Regions from separate parts of the Petrocella sp. genome, predicted to be linked through region 1. Evidence: predicted binding sites of a transcription regulator. Region 1 holds the regulator's gene; the other holds the start of a gene.
The links. Region 1 encodes HrcA, which represses chaperone genes, less so after heat shock. Its sites were predicted from a motif close to TGTTAGCACTCNNNNNNNNNGAGTGCTAACA; they were not measured.
Positions count from the first base shown of each region.

Region 2: a site for HrcA is predicted at 2,182-2,212, ahead of clpB (ATP-dependent chaperone ClpB). Genes of this name have one in related genera too.

Region 1 is NZ_JCBCDA010000007.1:7,857-12,303, forward strand. Features, by position in the region: gene lepA (translation elongation factor 4) at 1-1,041, shown strand, start outside; gene hemW (radical SAM family heme chaperone HemW) at 1,051-2,193, shown strand; gene hrcA (heat-inducible transcriptional repressor HrcA) at 2,304-3,344, shown strand; gene grpE (nucleotide exchange factor GrpE) at 3,370-3,972, shown strand; gene dnaK (molecular chaperone DnaK) at 4,116-4,447, shown strand, end outside.
Region 2 is NZ_JCBCDA010000113.1:21,217-25,663, forward strand. Features, by position in the region: gene clpB (ATP-dependent chaperone ClpB) at 1-2,140, opposite strand, end outside; gene AC6F8J_RS12910 (L-lactate MFS transporter) at 2,287-3,489, opposite strand; gene AC6F8J_RS12915 (aromatic acid exporter family protein) at 3,665-4,138, shown strand; gene AC6F8J_RS12920 (betaine/proline/choline family ABC transporter ATP-binding protein) at 4,167-4,447, opposite strand, start outside.

The sequences.
Region 1 (4,447 bases):
GAAGGTTATGTTGGCTATATCAGTGCAGGTATAAAAGATGTTCAAGATACAAGGGTAGGGGACACTGTGACAAAAGTATCCAATCCGGCAAAGGAAGCACTACCCGGATATAAAAAAGTAAACTCCATGGTATATTGCGGCATCTACCCTGTAGATGGGTCCAAATACCAAGACCTAAGAGACGCTTTAGATAAGCTGAAGCTAAATGATGCAGCCCTTCATTTTGAGCCAGAGACGTCATTGGCATTAGGATTTGGCTTTAGATGTGGTTTTTTAGGATTGCTCCATTTAGAGATTATTCAAGAGCGCATTGAACGCGAATTTAACATGGATGTCATCACAACGGCACCAAGTGTTATCTATAAAGTACATAAAACCGACGGAACGGTTATTGATCTTGCCAACCCTGCGGATATGCCGGATCTTTCAGTCGTTAGGATGATGGAGGAACCGATTGTAAAAGCGCAAATCATGGTGCCTTCAGAGTATATCGGCTCCATCATGGAACTGTGTCAGGACCGACGTGGCGAGTACTTGGGTATGGAATATATTGAAGATACCAGAACCCAGCTTATGTACGAACTGCCCTTAAATGAAATTATATATGATTTTTTTGATGCTTTAAAATCCAGAACCAGAGGTTATGCATCCTTTGACTATGAATTAATTGGCTACAAAGAATCAAAATTGGTTAAGCTTGATATATTACTGAACAAAGAAGTTGTTGATGCGCTTTCCTTTATCGTTCATGAGGAAAAAGCTTATGAAAGAGGCAAAAAAATTGCAGATAAACTTAAAGATGAGATACCAAGGCATCAATTTGAAATACCAATACAAGCAGCTATAGGAAACAAGGTGATTGCAAGGTCTACTATTAAGGCGATGCGTAAAGATGTCTTGGCAAAATGCTATGGTGGGGATATATCCAGAAAAAGGAAACTATTAGAAAAGCAAAAAGCCGGTAAGAAAAGAATGCGTCAGGTAGGTAATGTAGAAGTCCCTCAAGACGCGTTTATGAGTATACTAAAGCTGGATGAATAAGGTGTTGACATGAAAAAAATGGGTCTATATATTCATATACCATTTTGTGTGAAAAAATGCGACTATTGTGATTTTTTGTCCTTTGATCATACAGACTTTTTCTTACGTGATGCTTATGTCGATGCATTAGTAGCTGAAATCTTAGCCATGAAAAGTCAAAACATATCCAAAAAGCTATCAACGATCTATATAGGTGGTGGCACACCTTCTATTTTGTCAGCAGAACAATTTAGTAGAATCATAAAAGCGGTTTATGGTGTATTTGAATGGTCGGAAGATGGAGAGTTCACGATTGAGGTGAACCCAGGTATGGTAGATGCACTTAAGGTAAAGGCCTACTTAGATGCAGGGGTTAACCGCGTTAGTATGGGGCTACAATCCGATGAAGCAAAGATGCTAAAGACACTTGGTAGAATACATGACTACCAGCTTTTCTTAGAATCCTATGAAATGATACGGGCCATAGGCATTGATAATATAAGTATAGACCTTATGTTTGGTCTTCCCGGTCAAACGTTCAATTCATTTAAAGCAACCTTGGAAAAAATCATAGAACTAAAGCCAGAGCACCTATCATTATATGGTCTAATCATTGAACCTGGGACGGTTTTTGAAAGCCAAAATGAAAAAGGACTTTTAAATCTGCCCAGTGAAGATGAAGAACGCCAGATGTATTGGTGGGCTCACGATACTCTACTGGATTGGGGTTATGAGCATTACGAGATTTCTAGTTATGGTAAGGTCGGTAGAATAGGTAGACATAATCGTTCCTATTGGACGTTAGACCCTTATCTGGGTGTTGGTCTTGGAGCAGCTTCATATTTGAATCATAACCGTTATAAGAATATAGAAGATCTTAATCGTTATATTGAAAAAAGCTATCAAATAAATGATATACGTGAATTGGAACAAACAGGCAATACGATCAATCGATTAGAAGAATGGTTTTTTCTGGGACTAAGACAATTAAAAGGCGTTAACCTTATAGAACTAAAGCATGAGTTTGGAGAAAGTCTATTAATAGCTTATCAAGGGATTATAAAGCGATTAATCAAAGAAGAAATGCTTGTAGAAGAAGACGGATGGGTTCGATTTACCAGAAGAGGCTTGGATCTTAGCAATTATGTATTAGCACAGTTTATAAACTTTTAATAGTTTTTTGAGGATAACGTATTGACAAACCTTGAAAAAAATAATATCATTAACTCAGATGTTAGCACTCCACACAATTGAGTGCTAACAATGCGAGAGGTGATGATGGCATGGAACTTAACGAAAGAAAACTTAAAATACTAGAGGCAATCATTTCCAATTATTTAGATACAGCAGAACCAGTGGGGTCCAGAACCATATCCAAGAATTATGATTTGGGTATATCCCCAGCGACCATAAGGAATGAAATGTCTGACTTAGAAGAACTTGGGTTTATCATGCAACCTCACACTTCAGCTGGAAGGATACCTTCCGATAAAGGCTACCGTCTTTATGTAGATATGATTTTAAGTGCCAAGTATGACAGCCCCAAGCATTTATCTTATGTTGAAGCACTACTAAACAAGGCAGGACGTATCGAAACCCTGTTACAGGATATCGTTTCCGTATTAGCAAAAGAGACCAATTTAACGGCCATTGTTTCCACACCTCAGTATTCAAAATGTAAAATCAAAAACATTCAATTAATTGAACTTGAATCTCAGAAAGTATTAGCGGTTATTGTTACAGATGGCAATATGGCCAATAACTATGTACTGGAAATTAATGAAGATATGGATCAACGGATGTTAAACAAGCTCTCATTTATTTTGAATAATCAGCTTCATGGACTTAATGTTGAAGAAATCAATCTACCATTAATTGAAAAGATCAAGGCCTTTGCGAGTAATCAGGATGAAATTATCGGAAAAGTTTTGGAAGTTGTTTTTCAAGCGGTGCACAATAGTGAAAATACAGAGATTTACACATCCGGCGCTATTAATATGTTAAGATTACCGGAATTTAGCGATCTTGAGAAAGCCACTTCAATAATGGAAACACTGGACAAAAAGGACTATATAAGGCAGTTGCTCTTAAAGGATTTTAATGGTGAAAGTATTGAAACCGATGGTGTGAAGATTAAGATTGGATCGGAAAACAACAACGAAGATATGAAGGATTGTAGCTTAATTACAACAACTTATCACGTTGGTGGAAAACCATTGGGTGTGATTGGGTTAATTGGGCCTAAGAGGATGGACTATCAAAGTGCCATACTATCTCTAAAGTGTTTGATTAAAGAAATAGAAAAAAGGATGAATGATTCATAGTCACCTAAAGAAAGGATGTATCGTTTTGATAAATGATAAGGATAAGAAAGACGAAGAAGTCTTGCAGGAAGAAAAAGAGAGCATGATTTCTGATGAGGAAACAGAAGTAATGGATCAAGTTGAGGATGTTGAAGTTGTGACAGAAACGGAAACAGAAACCATAGAGGTTGTATCTCTTGACAAACAACTGGAACAAAAGGAAACAGAATTAAAGGAGCAAGTCGATCGTCATCATAGGACTTTAGCTGAATTTGATAATTTCAGAAAAAGAACTTTAAAAGAAAAAGATCAAATGTATGAAAAAGGTGCTAAGGAAATACTAGAAGTCTTATTGCCCATTGTCGACAATTTTGAAAGGGCATTTGATGCAGTAACGGATGAACATAAGGAAGATTCATTTGTTAAAGGCATTAATATGATTTACAAACAACTTGTAGCAGCACTAAAAGAAGTAGGCGTTGAAGAAATTGAAGCATTGGACCAGGTTTTTGATCCACACTTGCATCATGCCGTACAGCATGAAACCTCAGAAGAACATGAGGAAAGTATTGTGGTAGCCGTATATCAAAAAGGCTATAAATATAAAGACGCTGTGTTAAGATACAGCATGGTCAAAGTCGTTAATTAAGGTTAAAGTATCAACGTAATCTATACGTTGGATGCAGTTAGTAAAACTTAGTTTAGATACTTTAACCAGTAAAGCGTCACCGTAACCCATATAAAAACAACAATCATGACCAATAACAATATAAATAATAAGGAGGCATTACAATGGGTAAAATAATAGGAATAGATTTAGGAACAACCAATTCATGTGTATCTGTAATGGAAGGTGGAAAACCTGTCGTTATAGCTAATGCAGAGGGGTCGAGAACAACCCCTTCAGTTGTAGCTTTTACAAAAACAGGTGAAAGAGTTGTAGGCGAACCAGCGAAAAGACAAGCCATCACCAATCCTGACAAAACCATCATATCTATTAAAAGAGAGATGGGGACAGATCATAAAGTTGCAATAGATGATAAAAAATATTCACCCCAAGAAATATCTGCTATGATCTTGCAAAAACTTAAGGCGGACGCAGAAGCCTATCTTGGTGAGCCTGT
Region 2 (4,447 bases), on a different contig from region 1:
TGTTTTTAAAATCAACGGTCCGACCTTGGCTATCTGTTAATCTACCATCGTCTAGTAATTGAAGCAACACATTAAAAACTTCAGCATGGGCTTTTTCGATTTCATCAAATAGTATGACTGAGTATGGATTCCTTCGCACCGTTTCCGTTAGTTGACCACCTTCTTCATAACCAACGTAACCTGGCGGCGCACCAATCAACCTAGCTACTGCGTGGCGCTCCATATATTCACTCATATCAATCCTAACCATATTGGATTCACTGTCAAACAAGGCCTCCGCCAACGCTTTAGCAAGCTCTGTCTTACCTACACCTGTTGGACCCAAAAATACAAATGAACCAATTGGTTTGTTCGGATCTTTAAGACCCGCTCTTGCTCGAAGTATAGCATCACTAACAGCGCTAACAGCTTCTTCTTGACCAATGACCCTTTCGTGAAGCTTGCTTTCCAAGTATAATAATTTTTCTTTTTCAGACTCATTTAATTTGCTTAAAGGTATGCCAGTCCATTTAGATACAATCTCACTGATTTCATCTTCCGTCACCGCTTCTTTCAACATTTTTATAGTTGTTACGGCCTCTTTATTTTGTTCCTGAACAAGTCTTTTTTCTAATTCCGGTAAGCGGCCGTACTTTAGTTCAGCCAGTTTGCTTAAGTCATACACTCGCTCTGCTTCTTCAATATCTCGCCTAATATCTTCGATGGCTTGCTTGATTTCTTTTTCTTTGATCAACTCAGACTTTTCAAGCTCCCACTGTGCTTTCATAGCTTGGGATTTTTCCTTTAAAACTGCAATTTCATTTTCTAAAATCGTTAGCCTCTCTCTTGTGCCTTTATCTTTTTCTTTGATAAGCGCCTGTTTTTCTATTTCTAACTGCATCTGCTTTCTTAGTATCTCATCTAACTCACCAGGCATCGTATCAATTTCAGTTCTAATCATTGAAGCTGCTTCATCCATAAGGTCAATTGCTTTATCTGGAAGAAAACGATCCGTTATATATCTATGGGATAGAGTGGCACAAGCAACCAATGCTTGATCTGTTATATGCACACCATGGTGAATCTCGAACCGTTCCTTCAAACCTCGTAAAATAGAAATCGTATCTTCAACTGTAGGTTGGTTGATAACAATTGGTTGAAATCTTCTCTCAAGTGCAGCATCTTTTTCAATATACTTACGGTATTCATCCAGTGTCGTTGCACCAATACATCGTAGCTCTCCTCTTGCCAACATCGGCTTCAGCAGATTGCCTGCATCCATAGCCCCTTCTGTTTTACCTGCACCCACGATGTTGTGAATCTCATCAATAAAAAGAATGATTTCCCCATTAGATTTACTGATTTCATTTAGTACTCCTTTGAGTCTTTCTTCAAATTCACCACGGTATTTAGCTCCGGCAATCAGTGCACCCATATCTAAGGCATAAACTTTTTTATTTTTTAAGTCTTCCGGAACATCGTTATTAAGAATTCTTTGAGCCAACCCTTCAACAACCGCTGTCTTTCCCACGCCTGGTTCTCCAATTAAAACAGGATTATTCTTTGTCCTTCTGGATAAAATTCTAATCAACCTTCGCACTTCACTGTCTCTACCAATCACTGGATCCAATTTACCCGCTCTAGCCAATACAACTAAATCACGTCCATATTTTTCCAGTACATCATAACTCGATTCAGGGTTCTGATTGGTAACTCTCTGATCCAGCCGAAGTACTTTAAGAGACTTTAAAAAGCCTTCTAAGTCAATGCTATATTTCTCAAACAGTTTTGATGATGGTGTGTTCTTCTCCTTAAGTAAAGCGATATAAATGTGTTCAACACTAATATAATCATCCTTAAAAGCTTTTGCTTCATCTTCCGCTACAAGAAGGAGTTGGTTCATTCGTCTGGATCCATAAATCTGAATGCCTTCACCGGATACTTTAGGAATTTGTTCAATGATTTGCTCAAGGTCATGAGCATAAGCCTTAATGTTGACATTCATATGTGCAAGTACCTTCAATACTAATCCATCCTTTACTGCAATAAGTCCGTAGTGAAGATGCTCACCTTCAATATATTGATTATTAAGCTTAATAGCCATTTTTTGTGCCCACTCAAGGCTTTCAGAAGATTTTTGTGTAAATTTATCCATGTTCATTTTGACGCCTCCTTTCTTTAACCCAATGGATTTAATGGTATTGTTAGCACTCTCTAGTGACGAGTGCTAACCTAGCTTTATTATAAATCTAATGTGGTATTTTGTCAATAATAAGAAAAAGACCGAGAGGGTCAGTCTTTTTCTTATTATTCTTTAGGCATGCTTTGAGATAAAACAATTCCAATAACACATAAACTTATAATAAAATAAAATATCGCATTGTGGTGATTAAAATAGTCAAAAAGTAGACCTGAAACATAGACACCAGCTATAGCACCAATACCATAGGCTGTAAATACAACACCATAATTTTGACTATAATTTGTACTACCATACAATAATAGCGTCGATGTTGGTGCAATGGCAAGCCAGCCACCTAAATTCATCCAGAAAATAGAAAAAGATATAGCATAAATAAATACACTGCCATCCTTGGCAAAAAGCATTAAGACAGCACTTGATAAAATTAGGGAAAAAGATAATAACATTACTTTTTTATAAGAAAGCTTATCTGTTAACCATCCAAATAGTGGTCTTCCAACGCCGTTAAACACTGCAAAAACAGATACGAATAAAGGTGCCGTTAACACTGATAAGCCAATAAGATCAACGCCAATACTATTGGTCATACCTATAATGGTTAAGCCAATCATTGTGCCTAAGACAAAGCATATATAAAGGTTTTTAAAACTTTTTTGTTTAATCATATCTTGAGTTGTCATGATTTGATCTTCGTGACTCTGCTTAACCAAAATCAAAGGTTTTTCCGGCGGTTTTATAAACCATGACAGCATGGGTATAATTATAGCAAAGATGAAGCCCAATAGCTTAAAAGCATTTAAAACACCAAAACCTTCAATCAAAGCTTTTGCAGCTGGTGCGGTAATGAAGGGTGATAACCCAAAGCCTGTTAATACCAACCCAACTACGAGACCTTTTTTATTTGGAAACCATTTTGCGACTACAGATATCGGCACACCGTATATAATACCAACACCAATTCCAATGATTATACCGTAAGTTAGTGTTAACATATAAATATTAGTAGCAAAACCGGACGCAAACCAACCAATACCCACTAACAACCCGCCAACAGACATCATGCTCTTAGGTGAAAACCGATCAATGTATTTACCTGAAATCAACATTGAAAAAGCATAAAAAGCTAAAGAGAACATGTAAGGCATACCACTTTGAACGGTACTAACGCCAAACAAAGTCTCAATAGAAGCCCTAAAAATACTCCACGAATATACTGTACCTAAACACATCATGATAATAATGCCTAAAACAACGTATATCCAGGGATTGGTTTCTCGAATCTTTATAATCTTATATTCTTCTAGCATTTTCTTTACCTCATGGTTTTTATATATACATTTTTAATATAACATATAAGAGGCTTTTATAAAAAGAGTAAATTTAATTTAAGTCAACCTTTACCTGTCAATCTTATGCTATAGAAAAATCCTTTTCAATCATGTATACTTGAGCTATAACTAGTCAAGACAGGAGAGATTGCTTATGCATATCATTCAAAAATATATGCCTGGCATGCGAACATTCAAAACAGCTTTATCTGTTTTCCTTTGTATTATCATATGGCGCCTTTGGAATACAGATCTTCCTTTTTTTGCTTGTATTGCGGCTGTTATCACGACTCAAAATTCTATAGAGAGCACAAAACGTGTTGGACTCAACCGGTTCCTAGGCACTTTAATTGGCGCTTGTGTTGGTGCTTTAATTGTTTGGTTCTTACCAAATAACACCCTCATTTTAATCTTAGGTATCATCGTGGTCATCCATCTGACCACCTTGGTCAAAAAAGGTGGGTCAGCTGCCATTGCTTGTATTGTTTATCTAACTATAATGATTAATATTGGTGTCGAATCCATTAATACCTATATTTTATTGAGGGTTGTAGAAACAACCCTGGGGATACTTGTTGCCACAATTATCAACACCAGTATTCGACCTCCTGATAAAGCTGATACTTAATGGCCCTCTTTTTCTTCTCTAGTAAAGTCTATGCTAGAGCACTAACGGCATCTTCATAACTGATGACACCTCTTAAGCGGCCAGCTTTATCTGTTATTGCAACATCATAATTACTCTTATCCAACTTTCCCCATACTTCATGTAAATAAGCATTTCTATGTAAGCTTTCTACATCTGTTACAATGGCTTCATTAATATTGCTTTTATCCAACTTAATCAAGTCCTTATAGGCAACATACCCTAACAGCTTTCTGTCTTCATCAACAACAAAACAAAACTCTCTATCAAAGCCCTCCAGTTTTTTAATGA